2 regions of the Rhizobium sp. K33 genome follow, and region 1 is predicted to be linked to the other one. Evidence: predicted binding sites of a transcription regulator. Region 1 holds the regulator's gene; the other holds the start of a gene.
The links. Region 1 encodes LexA, which represses DNA repair genes until DNA is damaged. Its sites were predicted from a motif close to TGTTCNNNNTGTGTTCNG; they were not measured.
Positions count from the first base shown of each region.

Region 1 (9,741 bases):
TAGGGCGTTTTCGCCCCGCCAAGAACGTCGCGAAGTGCTGCTGCGTTGACAGCGCCGTCGCCACCGCGGATGGCATCCAGCGAGACGGTCTCGACGCCGAAATCATCGGGCGTGAGGTCGAAGCTGCGAATTTCGCCGTCCTTCAGCTCCGCGACCTGGCTCGGTCCCGTGGTGGTGATCTCGTCGAGACCACTGCCATGCACGACCCAGGCACTGGTCAGGCCCAGATCCCGCAGGGCCTCGGCGCCGGGGATCAACCACTCGGGCGAGTAGACGCCGAAGAGCTGCTTTTTCACGCGGGCAGGGCTCGAAAGCGGGCCGACAATGTTGAAGATGGTGCGCGCACCGAGTTCAACGCGAGCAGGGCCGACATGGCGCATGGCCGGATGATGCAGCTGCGCAAACATGAAGCCGATCCCGGCCTCGCGGATGCAGCGCGAGATCATGTCCGGCTCGATGTCGAGCTTGACGCCGAGTTGCGACAGTGCATCCGCCGTGCCCGACTTCGAGCTCAGGGCGCGATTGCCGTGCTTGGCAACGGGCACGCCGGCGCCGGCAACGATCAGCGCCGCCAGCGTCGAGATGTTGTAGGTATTGGTGCCATCGCCACCGGTGCCCACAATGTCGATTGCATCGTCCGGTGCATCCACCGGCACCATCTTCTGCCGCATGATAGACACGGCGCCGGCGATCTCATCGACGGTCTCGCCGCGCACGCGCAGGCCCATCAGGAAGCCGCCCACCTGGGCCATGCTGGCTTCGCCCGACATCAGGATCTCGAAAGCGTCGCTCGCCTCCTGCCGCGTGAGCGGCTGGCGCGTGGCGATCTTGGCGATGAAGGGCTTCAACCCGGACATTCTACCGCTCCCCCTCTGGCCGGACTTATCGGACGATGGCCTGCTGGGCCAGCGCCTGATTGATCGTCACGCCGTATTCCGACTGCAACTGCCCCACCATCTGGTCGAGGATGTCGTCACCGGCTGCATTGGCAACCTGGGCGATCTGCGCATCATCCGTGAGCGGCACGCCGCCCGTGGGCTGATCACGCACGGCAGTCACCGTCATCAGGATCTGCGTGGAGGGATCAGCGCCGGATGCCGTGACAACCGTGCCCTGCGGGCCGGAGAAAGCCGCCGTGACCGCGGTCGGGCCGAGCACCGCATCCTCGCTGCGGCGGGTAATGCCCGCCTTGCTTTCGACGGCGAGACCGAGTTCAGTCGCGATATCTTCGAGCTTTTCGCCGTCGGCGATTCGCTTGCGCAGGCTCTCCGCCTTGGCGCCGAGCGCAATGCGCTGCTGCTCTGCAGTCCAGTCGGCGACAGCCTTCTCGCGCACTTCCGCGAGTTCCCTGTCGCGCTCCGGCTTGATATCGGTGACTTCGAACCAGATGAAGCCGTTGCTGCCCATGTTGACCGGCAGCGCCTCGACGCCGATCTCCGTGCGGAACACCTCCGTCAGCAGCTTGTCACGCTCCGGAATGCCGGCGACCTCTGTCTCGCGGTTGTCGAGGCCGCGGCGATCGATGTCCGTGACCGTCGATGTCGTCAGCTTCAGCTGGTCGGCGGCTTCCTTGAGCGTCGAGCCACCGGCACGGAGGTCTTCGAACTGGTCATGGACGGCGGTGAGGTCCGCGATCGCGGCAGATTCGGCAAGCGCTTCGCGGATCTGTTCCTTGACCTCTTCGAGCGGCTGCGTGCGGCCTTCCTTGATGTTGGTGATCCGCAGGATGACGGGCCCAAGAGCACCTTCGACCACCGGCGTCGTGCCGCCCTCGGTCGTCACGGCAAAGGCTGCTTCGGCGAGAGCCGGGTCGGGGAGGCGGTCTCGGGTGAAATCACCCAGCAGCACGTCGCCGGCCGTCTTGCCCTGGTCTGCGACCAGCTGGTCGAAGCTGGTGCCGTTCTGCAGTTCCTGCAGGGCGGCTTCCGCCATTTCGCGGCTTTCGAACGAGAGCTGCTCGATCGTACGGGTGCCGGCAATCTCGTAGGAAGACTTGCGGCGCTCATAGTCTTCACGGATCTGCTCGTCGGTGATGGCAGCCGTATCGGCGATGTCGGAAGGCTCGAGCTTCACATAGTTGAAGCTGCGATATTCCGGCGCGCGGTAGCCGGACTTGGTGGTCTCAAACCAGGCGGCGAGCGTTGCGTCGTCGGGTGCCTTGACCGGCTCGATATTGGCGTTGGTCAGCAGCAGATAGTTGATGTCACGGTTTTCGTAACGATAGGTCTTGAGCGCATCTACCAGCACCTTTGGCGCGACGAAACCGTCTGCCGTGGCGTCGACGATCTGGCTCCGGATGGCGACCTTCGAGCGCTCCTCGATATAGTCGTCCTCGCGCAGACCTGCGCTGCGCAGGCGAGACGAGAATAGGGCGCGATCGAAATTGCCGGCCGCGTTCTTGAAGGCCGGATCCTCGGCAATCAGCTGGGCGAGGCGGTCCTGGGACAGACCGAGATTCATGTCGGCAGCGAGCTGGTCGAGAGCCGCGCCGGCGGCAAGCTGCGAGAATACCTGCGCTTCGATGCCGAAGGCACGTGCCTGTTCGGTGGTGAGCTGCATCCCGAACCGGCTGCTCATATCCGCGACCTGCCGCTGATAGGCAAAGGCGAAGTCGTTGGACGAGACGGTCTGGTCACCCACGGCAACCACGGTATCCGACGTATTGCTGAACAGCGAGGCAGAGACGCCCCAGACGCCGAAGGACACGACGAGCAGCAAAAGCAAGATCTTGGCGAACAGGGTTTGGGAAGCTTTTCTCAAGAAGACGAGCATCGGGACGCATAAACCTCATTGTAAATCTTCGTCCGGGACGAAGCAGGTTGACTTCCTTAGAACAAAGCTTTCGGGAATTGAAGGCGTGGAGCGGCGAAATGCGGATCCATCACGGGGAGTTTGACCGGCTTGAGCCGCAAAAGCGTCCGTCCCGAGACCCGAAACGCAAGAAGGCCGGACAGAGCCGGCCTTCTCGATGTGTCAAAATGTGGAATGGACTCAGCGGTCCGAAAGCGGCTTGTAGTCGCGCTTCGGGGCGCCGGTGTAGAGCTGGCGCGGACGACCGATACGCTGCTGCGGATCTTCGATCATTTCGTTCCACTGCGCGATCCAGCCGACGGTGCGGGCGAGCGCGAAGAGAACGGTGAACATGGTCGTCGGGAAGCCGAGCGCACGCAGCGTGATGCCGGAGTAGAAGTCGACGTTCGGGTAGAGCTTCTTCTCGATGAAGTAGGGGTCGTTGAGCGCGATCTTTTCGAGCTCGAGCGCCACCTTCATCAGCGGGTCGTCGCCGTGACCGGTCGCTTCCAGAACCTCATACATCGTCTTCTGCATGATCTTGGCGCGCGGGTCGTAGTTCTTGTAGACCCGGTGGCCGAAGCCCATCAGGCGGAACGGATCGTTCTTATCCTTGGCCTTGGCGATATATTCCGGAATGCGGTCGACCGAGCCGATTTCCATCAGCATGTTGAGAGCCGCCTCGTTCGCGCCACCATGGGCAGGACCCCAGAGGCAGGCGATGCCGGCTGCGATGCAGGCGAACGGGTTCGCACCCGACGAGCCGGCGAGGCGCACGGTCGAGGTCGATGCATTCTGCTCGTGATCGGCATGCAGGATGAAGATGCGGTCCATGGCGCGCGCCAGAACCGGGTTCACCTTATATTCTTCGCAAGGCACGGCAAAGCACATGCGCAGGAAGTTGGAGGCGTAGTCGAGGTCGTTCTTCGGGTAAACGAAGGGCTGGCCGACGTGATACTTATAGGCCATCGCGGCGATCGTCGGCATCTTGGCGATCATGCGCAGCGAGGCGACCATGCGCTGATGCGGATCCGTGATGTCGGTCGAGTCGTGATAGAAGGCGGAGAGCGCGCCGACGGTGCCGACCATGACAGCCATCGGATGGGCGTCACGACGATAACCGGAGAAGAACTTGGTCATCTGCTCGTGCACCATAGTGTGGTGCGTGACGCGATAGTCGAAGTCCTTCTTCTGCGCTGCCGTCGGCAATTCGCCGTAGAGCAGGAGGTAGCAGACTTCCAGGAAGTCGCCCTTTTCGGCAAGCTGCTCGATCGGATAGCCGCGGTGCAGAAGCGTGCCTTCGTCGCCGTCGATATAGGTGATCTTGGACTCGCAGGATGCCGTGGACGTAAAGCCCGGATCGTAGGTAAACGTACCCGTGTGCTTGTAAAGGGCGCCGATGTCGATGACGTCAGGGCCGATCGTGCCGGCCTTGACGCTCAGGTCGACCGTCTTGTCCCCGAGTTTCAAAGAAGCGCTTTTGTCCGTCATGCTGATCCTCCGGTATTGGCGGGAAGGCGTCTTGAAAAAGCCGCCATCGGTTAAGCGTGTGATGTAGCTATATGATACCGAAGTTAATGCCAAGCTATCCAAAGGGCAAATTGTGCGTCGCGAAAACGGCAACAATCGAACCGATCGGTTCTAATCGTTTGAAGCCCGGATAGGCGGCAGAATCGCTCCGCTCTACACGCTTTGATTGCTTTCGGTTTTGGCCTATCCTGGATGCGGATGGGGCGTGTCCGGCCGGGCAAACCATATGGTGGACGTGGCAGAAAGGCAGGGGGGCGGAGAGCTCGTGCAGGCGGAGAGGCTGGCGCGAACGGATAGCCTGCGCCCGCTTGATCCGCGACCACCACAACGTCTCACCGGAGCCGGTCTGGTTGTGAAGGCCCGCGACCGTTTGGCGCGCCTGCACCTCGCCGTGAGACGGTCGGTGAGCGAGGAGGTGCACCATGGACATCTTTTCCTCTTCGTGCCCGTCTGCCTTGGTGCCGGTGCTGCACTCTGGTTCAGCATCGAGAGCCCGCCCGCGGCAATCGTCCTTGGCCCGGCCCTTGCACTTCTGGCGGTCGCCCTCCTGCTCGCAACCCGCGATACGGTGGTTCACGCGTCCGTTGGAGCCGCCTGTCTGCTTGTCGCGGGCATGCTATGCGCCGAATGGGAGACGCGGCGGCTGGCGACCGTCATCCTTGATCAGCCACTGGTGACCACGGTAACGGGAGTCGTCGAGCGGAGAGAGCAGGGTGCCACCGGGGAATGGCGCTACACGCTGAGGATCACGTCAACGGTGGAACCGACGGTGCGACGTCCGCCTGTGCGGGCAAACCTCCTGGCCCGCAGCAGACACGTCCCTGCATCCATCGGCGACCGCCTGACCGGCCGGGCACGCCTGTCGCTTCCGTCAGGACCCGCGCTTCCTGGCCTCAACGACTTTGCCTTTCAAAGCTATTTTTCCGGCATCGGTGCCGTCGGTTTCTTCCTGGGCCCGCCCAGCCGAGAGCCGGCAGACATGGAGGTCGAGCTCGGTTTCTCCACCCGATTCGATGCTGCACTCTTCTCGCTCAGGGACCAGATATCGAACCGCATTCGAAGCATCCTGCCCGGTGATCCCGGCGCCTTCGCAGCGTCGATCATCACGGGCGAACGCCGGTCCATGTCCGAGGAGGCGACGGAAGCTCTGCGGGTCTCCGGTCTCGCCCATATCACGGCGATCTCGGGCCTCAACATGGCGCTTGCGGCCGGGATTTTCTTCGTTGGACTTCGCGGGCTGCTCTGTCTGGCGCCGGTGCTCGCGGCGCGTTACCCAATCAAGAAAATCGCGGCTGTCGGAGCGCTTCTTGCAACAACAGGATACGTGTTGATCTCCGGCTATCAGGTCTCGGCCCTGCGAGCCTATCTGATGACAGCAATCATGCTGGTTGCCGTGCTCTTCGACAGACCCGCGATCAGCCTGCGCAATCTTGCGCTGGCGGCAACCGCGATCCTTTGCCTGCAGCCGTCGACGGTCATGGGACCCAGTTTCCAGATGTCGTTTGCAGCGACCGCGGGGCTTATCGCAGGCTATGCCGGCTGGCGCGCCCGACCGCGGGCGATCCTGCCGCCGGCCCGCGGCCTCGGCTGGCGCGTGGCAGCCGGAGGTGCTGCTTTCGTCGGTGGAACGCTCGCGACCTCGCTGATCGGTGGGCTTGCCACCGCAGTCTTTGCCATCACCCATTTCCACCGCCTGTCGACCCATGGCCTGGAGGCCAATCTCGCCGCCATGCCCCTGATCTCGCTGGTCGTAATGCCGGCGGGCTTCATCGCCATGCTGCTGATGCCATTCGGTCTCGACGCGCCCTTCTTCTGGATCATGGGGCAGGGGCTCGAATTGGTCCTGCAGGTCGCGCACACGGTGGCAGGCTGGGGCGGCGGCTATGTCTTCCCGCGTCTGCCCCTCTTGTTTCTGCCTGGCACTGTTGCCGGGATGTTGCTGCTGACCTTGCTGCGCACGCGCCTGAAGCATGCCGGCACCGCGTTGATCGCCGTCACGGTGGCGGCGACATGGCTGGCCGCACCGAGATCGATTGGCGAGCTGATGATCAGCGAGGACGGCCGTCTCGTCGGCGTCTGGACCGGCACAGGGGAAACATCAGGCTTCGCGACCAACAGACTACGCCCGCCGGCCTTTGTCTTCGATCAATGGAAGCCGGTGCTCGGGCATGAAGCTGCGACCGCACCTCGCATGCTCACGGAAACTCTGCCGCCGGCACCGGACTGGCGCATCGGCGAGGAGTGGACGGATGTGCAGACCAGAGAGGCGGAGGCCGCTTTCGACCGTCTCACATCGGCAGCCCAGGCGACCCGGTTTGTCTGCATCAAGCAGGCTTGTGTCTTGAAGCTCTCGACCGGGAAACTGCTGATCACCATCGATCGCTCGGATCTTCTGGGCCTCGCCTGTGATCGCGCAAGCATCGTTGTCCTTGCCGCACGGACCCGAATGACAGCCTGCCGGTCGGGCGCTACCTTGTTTTCACAAACAAGCCTCAGAGCCTCAGGTGCGGTCGAGGTCTTCGGCCTCGCTGATAATCCTGACAAACTGATGGTCAGGTCATCCTTCGACGGCGCGCCGAGACCATGGACGGCGCACCGGCTCTACGACTGGCGCACGGCGTCGACCGCCTCCCGACACGGCGTCCCATCACGAGGGCAGGGACCAACCGAACCGACGCCTCCAACGTCCGCCGCTGATCTCAGTGATAGCGGCGAATGAGACCGACCAGCTTGCCCTGGATCTTGACGCGGTCCGGCGGGAAGATGCGTGTCTCGTAGGCGGGGTTTGCGGCCTCCAAAGCGATCGATGCACCCCGACGGCGGAACCGCTTCAGCGTTGCCTCTTCGTCGTCGACGAGGGCCACGATGATGTCGCCGGGATTGGCATTGGACGCGTTGCGGATGATGACCGTGTCGCCGTCGAGAATGCCGGCCTCAATCATCGAATCGCCCTTGACCTCGAGCGCATAGTGATCCCCGGATCCGATCATCTCGGCGGGCACCGTGATGTCATGCGTGTTGTTCTGGATCGCCGAGATCGGCACACCAGCGGCAATCCGCCCCATGACCGGCACCGAAATGGAAGAGCTGTTGTCCTCGACCGGCGGTTTGCTCAGCGTTGGCGCCGGCGGGGTCTTGCCGAGGCTGCCTTCGATTACGCTTGGGGCAAAGCCGCGGCGGGGCTGGATACTCGGTGAATAGGCCTCCGGAAGCTTGATCACTTCGAGCGCGCGGGCGCGGTTCGGCAAACGGCGGATGAAGCCGCGTTCCTCGAGCGCCGTGATCAGGCGATGGATGCCGGATTTCGATGCGAGGTCCAGCGCATCCTTCATCTCGTCGAAGGAAGGCGGGACGCCCGATTCTTTCATCCGCTCGTGGATGAAAAGAAGCAGTTCCTGTTGCTTGCGCGTCAGCATATGCGGTGCCCCTAGGGTGAAACAAATCCAGAACAGACACTATCTGTTCCATTTGTGTTCCGCAAGGGGATAAATTTCCGTGAAGAGCCGGTGAGAAAATGCGATAGGCGGCAGAAATAGAACTGACACGAGCCGATTTCGCCGCAGTCGAGCGGCATCAAGGCAGGTGGCGGCTCTATCCACGCGCAAGGACGCATCGGCATGCTGAAGGATATCGAAAAGCTTCTACTGGGTAAGTCTGCGGCGGATCTGTCCTCGGCGGAGAAGAAGGTATTGAAACGCGCGCGGGAGCGCCGGACGGTCTCGACCAATGCCGGCGAGGATTTTCTCGCGCATGCCACTTTCGGTCAGCGCCTCGCGGACGGCATCGCCCGGATCGGCGGCTCCTGGGGCTTCATCATCGGCTTCCTCGTGTTCCTCGCGGCCTGGGTCATCCTGAACACGGTGATTCTCGCGACGCGCTCGCTCGATCCCTATCCCTTCATCTTCCTCAACCTGCTCCTCTCCATGTTGGCCGCCATCCAGGCGCCGATCATCATGATGAGCCAGAACCGACAGGCCGAGCGTGATCGCTTCATGGCGGCGAAGGATTACGAGATCAACCTGAAGGCGGAGATTGAAGTCCTGGCGCTGCATCACAAGATCGACGAGCAGGTCCTGACGGAGTTGCGCGAAACCCGCCAGGAAATCGACGCGCTACGACAGGCGGTCGCTGCCCTTTCAAGCCCATCGCGCAGTTCCTAAATCTTGCCCGAAAACAGGAAACCATGATGTCCAATTCCATGTCTGGCCCGCGGGCGATCGATCATCTCGTCCTGCCCGTGACCGATCTTGAGACCAGCCGGGAGAGACTGAGCCTGCTGGGCTTCACCGTCGCAACCGACGCACGCCATCCCTTCGGCACTGAAAATGCCTGCGTCTTTTTCGCCGATGATACCTATCTGGAGCCGCTGGCTGTCGGGAGCCGCGAGGACTGCCTGGAAGCAGCGCGCACGGGCAATGTGTTCGTGGCGCGCGACCAGGCTTTTCGCTTCCGGCACGGCGAAGGCTTGTCCGCCCTCATCGTCAAGTCGGATGATGCGGTAGCCGATGATCAGCTCTACCGCGACGAGGGGATGAGCGCCGGTCCCATCCTCTCTTTCTCGCGGCAGTTCCGGTTTCCCGATGGGCGGACGGCGGAAGGTTCGTTCCGGCTCGCCTTCGCGGCAGATCTCCGGGCGCCGGACTTCTTCGCCTTCAGCTGCCAGCGCGTGAACCCGATCCCTGCCGATCGCGGCGCGCTTCTGGTCCATGCCAATGGTGCGGCGGGCCTCGCGCGGATCGTTCTGGTGGAGGAAAATCCGAGCGACTTCCAGTATTTCCTGGAAACGGTTCTCGACCAGCGGGATGTGACGGCCCATTCCTTCGGCATGTCCCTCAACACCACGAACGCGGTCGTTGATGTTCTGACGCCGGAGGGGTTCTCGGCCCATTATGGTGTTAAGCTAGGCCAGACTGAACGCGGTCTCCGCGGCGCGGCGGTGGTGGTGGCCGTTCCCGATCTCGGCGTGACAGAAGCAGCCCTCGCTGCTAATGGCGTCGGCTATCAGAAGATTGGCGCGCGCCTCGTTGTCGCGCCGGAAAAAGGACAAGGCGTCACCTTCGCCTTCGAGGAGTTGAAATGAGCGTTTCTCCCAATTCGGAAGTCGTGGTCGGTGAAGGTTCGGCCAAGGCGGTTTTCTCCCAGAAGGGCCGCTTCGCCCTGATCGCTGGCCCCTGCCAGATGGAAAGTCGCGATCATGCCTTCATGATCGCCGGACAGCTTGTCGAACTCTGCAAGGAGCTTGGCCTCGGCCTGGTCTACAAGTCCTCTTTCGACAAGGCGAACCGCACTTCGCTGTCTGCCGAGCGCGGCATTGGCCTCGAAAAGGCAATGGAAGTCTTTGCTGATATCAAGAAGGAGTTCGGCGTTCCCGTCCTCACCGACATCCACACGGAAGAGCAATGCGCAGCGGTCGCCCCGACC
Region 1 covers NZ_CP096478.1:1,506,696-1,516,436, forward strand. The annotation lists gene trpD (anthranilate phosphoribosyltransferase) at 1-857, opposite strand, end outside; gene M1E12_RS07580 (peptidylprolyl isomerase) at 883-2,772, opposite strand; gene gltA (citrate synthase) at 2,992-4,281, opposite strand; gene M1E12_RS07590 (ComEC/Rec2 family competence protein) at 4,724-7,039, shown strand; gene lexA (transcriptional repressor LexA) at 7,020-7,736, opposite strand; gene M1E12_RS07600 (DUF1003 domain-containing protein) at 7,938-8,480, shown strand; gene M1E12_RS07605 (VOC family protein) at 8,507-9,400, shown strand; gene kdsA (3-deoxy-8-phosphooctulonate synthase) at 9,397-9,741, shown strand, end outside.

Region 2 (9,741 bases), 2.2 Mb from region 1:
TTATCGATGGCACCCGGGTGTGTCGAGAGTTTTTTAGAAAGATTCTAATTCTGCGGGTTGAGCCTAGTATGCCCTATGCAGAGCCCGCGGCAAAGCCAGAGGCATTGCCGGAAAGACAGGTAAATTGCATTGGGGGATGGGAGTTCGAGCGGGAATGACCGACGGGAAAGCAACCGTCAGCCCGCAGCGCGCCTCGCCTCGATCATCGCCTGACGGCGCGCGGCAAGGGCGGCCTTCTGCTCTTCATGGAACTGTTTCAGGCGCTCCATGAAGTTGATGACCTTGGTTTCTTCGGTCTGGCGGACGGCGTGGTATTCCTGGGTGGTGCGGATGATGAGATCGACGACGTTCGGGAAGCAGCCACAGCAGCGACCGCGCTTGCCCATGGCATGGTAAACCTTGCCGGGGACGATCAGCTGCCAACAGTCCTCATCGAGCATCTCGTTGATGACGGCCTTGATCTCTTTGTCGGTGATGTAATTGCAGCTGCAGACCAGCATGGTCGGGGCACTCGTCAAACATGACATTCACTGTCGTCTTTCTCGTAAACACGATGCGCTTTGTCAAGAAAATTCGAGGGGCCGGCGACAGATGTGATCGAAAGCCCGAGCCGGTGTTCAATGGAAATTGCGTCCTTTCGGCATGAGATCGGCCATGGCACTGCGCCGGGGATGGCCGGGAGGTGGCGCGGCTACAAGGGCGGGACGCGGGGTTTTTTCCTGCTTGGCCTGCCGTTGATCGACGCCCGGGCGGCGCACTTCATCGGCATGGGCGAGGGTGTCGAGCGTCTTCAGATCGCCCAGAAGCAGACCGAGGCGGGAGCTGGCATCGACCAGATGGTCGGCCACGACATGGATGACACCATGGGCCTTTTGCAGGCGTCCCCGCAGCGCCACCAGCCGGGCACCCATGACAACGGGGCGATAACGCTCGAAGACCTTGGGCCAGACAATGACATTGGACGTGCCCGTTTCGTCTTCGAGCGTCATGAAGATCACGCCCTTGGCCGAGCCGGGGCGCTGGCGCACGAGCACGAGGCCGGCAATCTCCACCTTTGCCCCATGCGGCAGGCGTTCCAGATCTGCCGCCGAGCGGAGGCCTGCGCGATGCATGGCGTCTCGCAGAAACGAGACGGGATGCGCCTTCAAGGAGAAGGTCAGCGTGCGGTAATCGCTCAGCACCTCTTCCCCCGGCGGCATGCGGGGAAGGAGCATTTCGGCCTCGTCCTGAAGATCGTCCTGGCGGACCGTTTCGAACAGCGGCAGGACTTCGACCGCCGCGTCTCCATCCAGCGCCTGGGCAGCCCAGAGGGCATCGCGCCTCGATAGGCCGAGGGACGAAAAACAATCCGCATCCGCAAGCTTTTCGATCACGGCCCGGGGAAGCCGGGTGCGCAGCCACAGGTCGCGAACGGAATCATAGCCCTTTCCCCGTCGCGCAACGAGGAGATCGGCGGCGTCTTTCGGGAGGCCCTTGATCTGGCGGAAACCGAGGCGCACGGCCTGTTTCGAGCGGATGACGCTTCTCATCATGCGATGACGCGGAGTGATGCGATCCGGATCGAAGGCGCATGATCCGTTTTCATTGCCTTCTAGGAGGCAATCGAACTCAGAATGATTGACGTCGACGGGACGGATATCGACACCGTGTTCGCGCGCATCGCGCACCAGCTGGGCGGGCGCGTAAAAGCCCATGGGCTGGGAGTTCAGGATCGCGGCGCAAAAGACATCCGGGTAAAAAGCCTTGAACCAGCAGGAGACATAAACCAGCAGGGCAAAAGAGGCGGCATGGCTTTCGGGAAAGCCGTATTCGCCGAAACCCTCGATCTGGCTGAAGCAGCGGGCGGCGAATTCGGGATCATAGCCCCGTCGCACCATGCCCTCCACCATGCGTTTCTGGAAGCTCGAGACCTGGCCGGTGCGGCGGAAGGTGGCCATAGCGCGCCTGAGGCGGTCGGCCTCTGCGGGGGTGAACTCGGCCGCCGTGATGGCGATCTGCATCGCCTGTTCCTGGAAGAGCGGTACACCGAGCGTGCGCTCCAGCACGGTGCGCAGTTCTTCGCTGGGGTAATCGATCGGCCGACCTGCAAGCTTGTCTTCACGGCGCTCGAGATAGGGATGGACCATGTTGCCCTGGATGGGGCCGGGCCGGACGATCGCGACCTCGATCACCAGATCATAGAATTCGCGTGGCTTCAGCCGGGGCAGCATGCTCATCTGGGCACGACTTTCGATCTGGAAGACGCCGAGTGTGTCGGCGCGGCAGATCATGTCGTAGACCTCAGAACATTGATCCTGGTTGACCGTGGCGAGGGTCTCGTGGCGATCGTAATGGCTCGACAAGAGCTTGAAGGCCTTGGCGAGACAGGTGAGCATGCCGAGCGCCAGCACGTCGATCTTCAGGATCTTCAAGGTGTCGAGATCATCCTTGTCCCATTCGACCATGAAGCGGCCATCGGCCGTGTTCATGATCGGCACGACTTCGTCGAGACGATCGCGCGTGATGACGAAGCCGCCGACATGTTGCGACAGGTGGCGGGGAAAGCCCTGCAGGGTCTGGGCATAGTTCAGCACACGCCGGGTGGTGGGATCCTGCAGGTCGAGACCTGCTGCGTTTGCCTGTTCCTCGGTGAAGTCATTGGTCCACCAGCCCCAGATCGAGCCGGCAAGCGCCGACTGGACATCTTCCGAAAGGCCGAAAGCTTTTGCGACCTCGCGACCGGCCGAGCGGGCGCGGTAGCTGATGACGGCGGCGGTCAGGGCTGCATGTTCCCGGCCATAGGTTTCATAGATGAAGCGGATGACATCCTCCCGCTTCTCGTGTTCGAAATCGACATCGATATCAGGTGGTTCGTCGCGTTCGGTGGAGATGAAGCGATCGAAGAGCAGCGTCGTCTTCTGCGGGTCGACTTCGGTAATGCCGAGACAGAAGCAGACGGCGGAATTGGCCGCGGATCCGCGACCCTGACAGAGAATGCCGACCTCTCGGGCATGGCAGACGATCCGGTAGACGGTCAGGAAGTAGGGCTCGTAGCGTTTTTCCGCGATGAGTTTCAGCTCATAGTCCAGGAGACCCAGGACCTTCTTCGGAATGTCGTCCCCATAGCGTTTGCGGGCGCCCTCATAGGTCAGGCGGCGCAGCGCGCGGGCCGGGGATTCGCCATCGAAGATCTCGTCGGGATACTGATGCGACAGCTCGTCCAGCGAAAAATTCAGCCGGCTAAAGAAGCGTATATTGTTGTCGAGCGCTTCGGGCCAGGCGCGCAGCAGACGGGCCATTTCGGCCGGGCTCTTCAAATGCCGTTCGGCATGGGCATGCAGGCGCAGACCGGCTTCGGCGATCGGCAGATGCTCGCGGATCGCGACGACGACATCGGCAACGGGTTTGCGGTCCGGCGCGTGGTAAAACGCGTCATTCGTGGCGATCAGCGGCAGGCCGAGACGGTCGGCGATCCCGCCGAGTTCGGCGAAGGTCTTCTGGTCGAAACCGTCGTAGCGGGGTGTCAGAGCAAGGTAGAGGCGGCCTTCCAGCTGGGCGCGGATGGGGGCCAGACGGGTCTCGAAAGTCTGGACATCGGCGGTTTCGGGCAGCGAAGGCGGCATGGCCACGAAGAGAAGATCCCCGGACCATTCCAGAAGATCCGCCTGCCACAGGGTGCAGACCCCCTTCTTCGAGCGCAGATTGCCCTGGCTCAGCATGCGGCAGAGATTGCCCCATCCTTTCCGGTTCATTGGATAGGCAAGCAATTCCGGCGTGTCGTCGTCAAAGACGAGCCGCGCTCCGGGGCGGAATTCCAGGCCGTTCAGCTTGGCGGAGGCATGCAGGCGCACCACGCCGGCGACCGTGTTTCGATCCGCAAGGCCAAGACCCGAGAGACCGAGAAGGAGTGCGCGCTCCACCAGTTCCTCGGCATGGGATGCCCCATCCAGGAAGGAAAAGTTGCTGCGCAATCCGATCTCGTAAAAGGGCTGAACGGTCATGGCTCATGCCTCACGCGAAGAAGCCCTGGAGGAACCAGCTCGGCCTGACGGTGCGTCGTTCATAGAGGCCCTCGCGATAGAGCCAGAAGCGCTGGCCTTCGGTGTCCTCGATGCGAAAATAATCGCGCGGCGGTGAATCCTCGTCATCCACCCACCATTCCGGCGCAAGGCGCTCCGGCCCTTCCGCCCTGAGAACACGCCGCTGTACGCGCCGCCAGCGAAAGCTGGCCGGCGGACCATCGGGGACGGCGGACATGACCTCCACTTCCTCGGGCCGATCGAGCAGGCGCAGGGGGCGAAGGCCTCGGACCGTCCGGGCCGCCTTCTGTGTCTGGGATGGGACAAGATCGAGGGATCCCGATGCGTCGCTGACGGGGGCATGCAGCGTTGCCCGTTCCGGCCAATGGCTGGCCAGCGAGACGGGCAGGCGCAGCGCCCGCTCGCCCAAGCGGGCGGCAACCTGGTCGAGGAAGCGGGTGAGATCCTCCCGGTCGTTCGTCTCGTCTGCCAAAGCCGGCTGGGCATCGTCGAAGTTCTCACTCAGGAGAACGTTGAGGCGCACGAGTTCGAAACCGAAGCCGGCATCGAGTTCATCCTGCAAAACGCTGAGCCGCTCTTCGAAGAGGGCGCGGATGCGGGTGGCGTCGCGCAGTGGTGCAGAGGCGCCGACCTCGATGCGGAAGACGCGGCCATCGACGCGAAACACCAAGAGTTCGAACAGGCGACCACCCTCGCCGCGGGCTTCGAGCGATGTCTTGAGACCCGCGGCCAGACGACCGGCGAGATCGAGAACCTGATCCTCGGTCATGATCGGCTCGGCGAGGCGACGCTCGGCCGAGAGAAGCGGCAGATGACGCCGAGGCGAGATCGGTTCGCCTTCCCGGCCGAGTGCCTGATCGAGGCGGAGCATGGGGCCGGAGCCGAAGCGGCGCGTGATCGGCGGCCGGGGGGCTGCCAGCAGATCGGCGATGGTCTTCAGCCCAACGCGGGCGAGGTCCATGACGGTCTGTGTTTCAAGCCTCAAGGCGGCGATGGGGAGGGGGGCGAGGGCTGCAGCCATGTCCGATGGCGCGACACGCTGTGGCCGGCCGAAGCGGCTGCAGGCCCGGGCGAGGCCCGGTGTCGGGCCGACCGAAATGCGGACGGCGAAACCGAAGGCGGTGAGCCGATGATCGACATCCCGGATCAGCCGCTCCTCGCCGCCGAAGAGATGGGCGCAGCCGGTGATATCCAGCATCAGGCCGTCCTCACCGTCGAGCGCGACCAGTGGTGTGTAGCGATCGCACCAGTCGGCGATCGCTTCCAGGAGCGCGCGGTCAGCGGCTGGATCCGCTTCGATTACATCGAGTTTGGCGCAAATGGCGCGTGCCTCCGCCAGGCCCTGTCCCACTCGAAGGCCCAGGCTTTCCGCCGCCTCGTCCAGTGCCGTGATGCGCATGGCATTGGCGATGCGACCCGCGCAGACGAAGGGCGCGCGCTCAGGAGGCGCGGTCGAGGCGGGGGGCAAACGCCAGGAGAGACCCCAGCGGCGCCGGGCGATGCGGTCGGTCGGAAGCCTTGGGAAAAAGAGCGACAGAATGCGACGATCCGAGGCTTGAGGATGCGAACTGTTCGAAAAGGCGAAGGCGGCGGTCATCGGAATTCCACTCCAGAGTGAGTTCGGGTGAGCCCGGAATGCGGGATTTCTCAAGGGTGATGCGAAAGACTGGTGACCCGATGCTGCCGCCCAGCAGGGATCCGTCTGCGAGAGTTCGCGCCGCCGCTGGCGCGGGTTCGACAGACAGGCGAAGAAGAGCGCTGGAGGCCTCCTCTTCGCCGGCCTGCCGGAGGAGGATCAGCCTGCCACCGGTGGCGCGTGCCTTGAGGCTCATGCGCCGGCTCTCGGTGAGGCCGAATTTCTTTGGATTGCCGTGTACTTCCAGGAGAATGGCCGAAAAGGCGCGGGAGGCGAGTGCTGCCTCGACTAGCCACAGCGCATCCTCGATGCGGCGCGGCATGGCATGCACCAGCGTTGCCGATGACAGGCCGAAATCGAGAAGGCCGGGCGCATAGGCGAGGCCGGCCTCGCGCACGACATGCGGATCGGCAATGAACAGCAGGCGCTGCCTTGCTCCCCTGTCCTTCTCAGCGCTCATGAGGGCCAGCGCCAGACCGAAGCCCATCACGGCGCCGGCCTGCTGCAGCCGTCGTCCGCGCATCTCGATCAGGTTTCCCGGCGCCAGCATCTGGTTCATCAGGCCGTCGAACAGATCCTTGCGATCGCCCTCAAGCGCGCCATTGCCGCTTTGCGGATGCAATGATGCGGCCGTGGATGCGGCCGTGCGCGCGACATGGTCCGGCTTTCCCTCGATCCGGGCAATGGCTTCCCGCAAGGCAAAAAGCGTCTCACGCGCCTGAGGGCTCTCGCCCATGACGATCTCTCCTGATGAATTGTTCTCTATTTGTTCCTATGGATTCCAGAGCTTCAGGAAAGAGTCAACCGGATTCAAATAAGAATTTATTCCTTGACTGAATTCACTCTCGAAATGGCGCGGCAAAACCCCTATATGTTCGGCAGTTAAGGAGTATCCATGGCCCGCATAGACCAGAGCGAGGATTGGCGCGAACGACATGCCCCGACGATCAGCACATTCGAGTCGCTGGCGATCGAGGCCTATGGCCATCTGCCGCAGGAATTCCGTGATCTCACCAAGGATCTGATCATCGAGATCACCGATTTCCCCACCGACGAAGTGTTCGAGGACATGGCGCTGGAAACGCCCTTCGACCTGCTCGGCCTGTTCGAAGGACGCGGGATCTCGGAGCGGTTTTCGATGGAAACCGGCCTGATGCCGAACCGGATCATTCTCTATCGTCGCCCGATCCTCGACTATTGGGCCGAAAACGAAGAGACGCTCGGCGACATCATCACCCATGTGCTGATTCACGAGATCGGCCATCATTTCGGTCTGTCCGACGACGATATGGAGCGGATCGAAGAAAGCGCCGAAGAAGCCGCTGCCGCCGAGCGGTAACGCCCTCGCTCTCATTTTTTCCGACCGATGCAGCCTGCCCGCAGGAAACGGGTGGGTCGAGCATTGGCGTTCGCCTATCACCGACCTCCCAATCACGGAGGTTTTGATCATGACGAGTCTTCACGGCAAGGTTGCCATCATCACCGGTGCCTCATCCGGCATCGGACGGGCAACGGCACGCCTGTTTGCCAGAGAGGGCGCCAGTGTCGTCTTAAACGCGCGCGGCGTCGACGCCCTCGAAAGCGTGGCGGAGGAGATCCGAAGGGATGGTGGCCAGGCTGCGGCCATCCCCGGAGACGTGACACTGGCCGACACGCATGTGCGGCTGGTTGAAACGGCGCTTGAGCGTTTCGGCCGGCTCGACATTGCGATCAACAATGCCGGCACCGTGGGGCAGATCGCGCCTCTTGCAGACCTTAATCCCGACAGCTGGCATGCCGTGCTCAGCGGCAATCTCACCTCCGCCTTTCTGGCGGCGCGGGTGCAGATCCCGGCCATGCTCGAAGGTGGCGGCGGCGCGCTTGTCTTCGTGTCCAGCTTCGTTGGCACCAGTGTCGGCCTGCCTGGGATGGCTGCCTATGGTGCGGCGAAGGCTGGACTGATGGGCCTCGTCAAAGGGATCACCGCGGATTATGCGGCAGTGGGTGTCAGGGCCAATGCCCTGCTGCCGGGCGGAACGGATACGGCGATGGCCGGGGATCAGGCGCAGAAGGATTGGGCGGCCTCCCTGCATGCCCTGAAACGCATTGCAGAACCGGAGGAGATCGCCGCTGCCGCCCTCTTCCTCGCCGGGCCCATGGGCAGTTTCGTTGCCGGCTCCGCCCTTTACGCCGACGGCGGCAATTCGGCGGTCAAATGATCGCCTCGCTGTCGCGCGCCGGTCTCAGTTCGCATGGCCAAAGCGGGCCCGATAGGCCGTCGGGCTCGTCGCAAGCCGGGTCCGGAAATGGTGGCGGAGCGTGGCCGGCGTGCCGAAACCTGCGGCAAGCGCGATGTCATCGAGCGAGAGTGCTGCTTGGCGCTCCAACAGATCGCAGGCATGGCGCAGCCTGCGGGCGAGGAGAAACTCGCCCGGGCTGTTGCCGGTCAGATCGCGGAAGCGCCGCTGGAAGGTGCGCGCGCTCATGCCGGCGCGGGTTGCCATTTCGGAGAGCGTGATCTCCCGCTGCAGGTTGCGGTCGATCCAGTCGATGAGCGGTCCGAGCCTCTTGCCCTCGCGGTCCTGCGGAACCGGCCTGACAATGAACTGCGCCTGCCCGCCCTCGCGATGGGGCGGGACCACCAGACGGCGGGCGACGCTGTTGGCGGCCTCTGCTCCGAAATCCCGGCGCACCACATGCAGGCAGAGATCGATCCCTGCTGCACTGCCGGCAGCGGTGAGGATTTCGCCTTCATCGACGTAGAGCACATCCGGATCGAGGCGGATCAGTGGATGGCGGGAGCTGATGGCATCGGCATAGCGCCAATGCGTGGTCGCGTGCCGACCATCGAGAAGGCCGGTTGCGGCGAGCACTGCAACACCCGAACAGAGCGACATCAGACGCGCGCCGCGCGCATGGGCGCCGCGCAAGGCATCGACAAGCGTAACCGGGACGGCTTCATCGATGCCGCGCCAGCCGGGCACGACGATGAGGTCCGCTTCGTCCAGAAGCTCCAGCCCTCCCGCCGCGGTGACGGTCAGGCCACCGGCCGCCCGCAAAGGCCCCGGCTCGATCGCGGCGGTGGCTTGGCGGTACCAGCCATTGCCCATCTCCGGACGGGCGAGGCCGAAGACCTCGACGGCGACCCCGAATTCGAAGGTGCAGAGCCCGTCATAGGCGAGCGTGACGACCCTGGGGCCGGTCAGCATGGAGGCGGAGAAAGGCGAAATCGGTGCGGGCATTTGGCGTGATCTTTACGCATGTTGTCATCTGCGCCAATTTCGCCAAACGGCAGGAAAAAGCAAGTTCCCGATATCCGAAATCGAAAGGAGCCACCCATGCCAAGCCTCGTCACCAAAATCCCTGCCGCCGATCCTGCCCTTGTCGAAGCGCATTATGCCGCGCGGCTCGCCTTCGAAACGGATTGCTGGGACGTGCATGAGGTGATGAGCCGCGGTGAGGCCGATTTCGTTCTCCTCGACGTGCGGGGACCGAAGCTCTTCGAAAGGGCACATGTGCCGGGCGCGATCAACCTGCCGCATGGCAAGATGACGGAGCGGCGCATGGCGGAATGGCCGGAGGAGACACTCTTCGTCGTCTATTGCGCCGGCCCGCATTGCAACGGCACCGACCGGGCAGCGCTCCGCCTTGCCCGCCTTGGACGGAAGGTGAAGGTCATGATCGGCGGCATGACCGGCTGGGCGGATGAAGGCTTTGCCGTGGCCCATGGCCTCCGAAACGCCTGAGGGCGAACCTTACCCCGCCAGATGGGCGAATTCGGCGACGACCTGGTCGTAGACCTCGCGCTTGAAGGGGACGATCAGGCCGGGCAGGTCCTGCATGGGCTTCCATTCCCAGGCGTCGAATTCCGCCTCATGGCCACCCGGGGGCGGGTTGATGGCGATCTCGCTTTCGTCGCCTTCGAAGCGGAAGGCGAACCAGCGCTGGGTCTGACCGCGGAACTTGCCCTTCAAGCCGATGCCGATCAGCTCGGCGGGCAGATCGTAGTTGATCCAGCGGCCGGCCTCGGCGAGCAGCGAGACGGTTTTGATGCCCGTTTCCTCATAGAGCTCGCGCATGGCGGCCGGCAGCGGATCTTCGCCCGGG
Region 2 covers NZ_CP096478.1:3,849,374-3,859,114, reverse strand. The annotation lists gene M1E12_RS18590 ((2Fe-2S)-binding protein) at 177-500, opposite strand; gene M1E12_RS18585 (error-prone DNA polymerase) at 618-3,980, opposite strand; gene M1E12_RS18580 (Y-family DNA polymerase) at 3,991-5,418, opposite strand; gene M1E12_RS18575 (ImuA family protein) at 5,459-6,391, opposite strand; gene M1E12_RS18570 (metallopeptidase family protein) at 6,551-6,994, shown strand; gene M1E12_RS18565 (SDR family oxidoreductase) at 7,104-7,853, shown strand; gene ftrA (transcriptional regulator FtrA) at 7,878-8,876, opposite strand; gene M1E12_RS18555 (rhodanese-like domain-containing protein) at 8,973-9,380, shown strand; gene M1E12_RS18550 (RNA pyrophosphohydrolase) at 9,390-9,741, opposite strand, start outside.
Region 2: the regulator LexA is predicted to act here: its motif matches at 6,412-6,429, upstream of M1E12_RS18575 (ImuA family protein).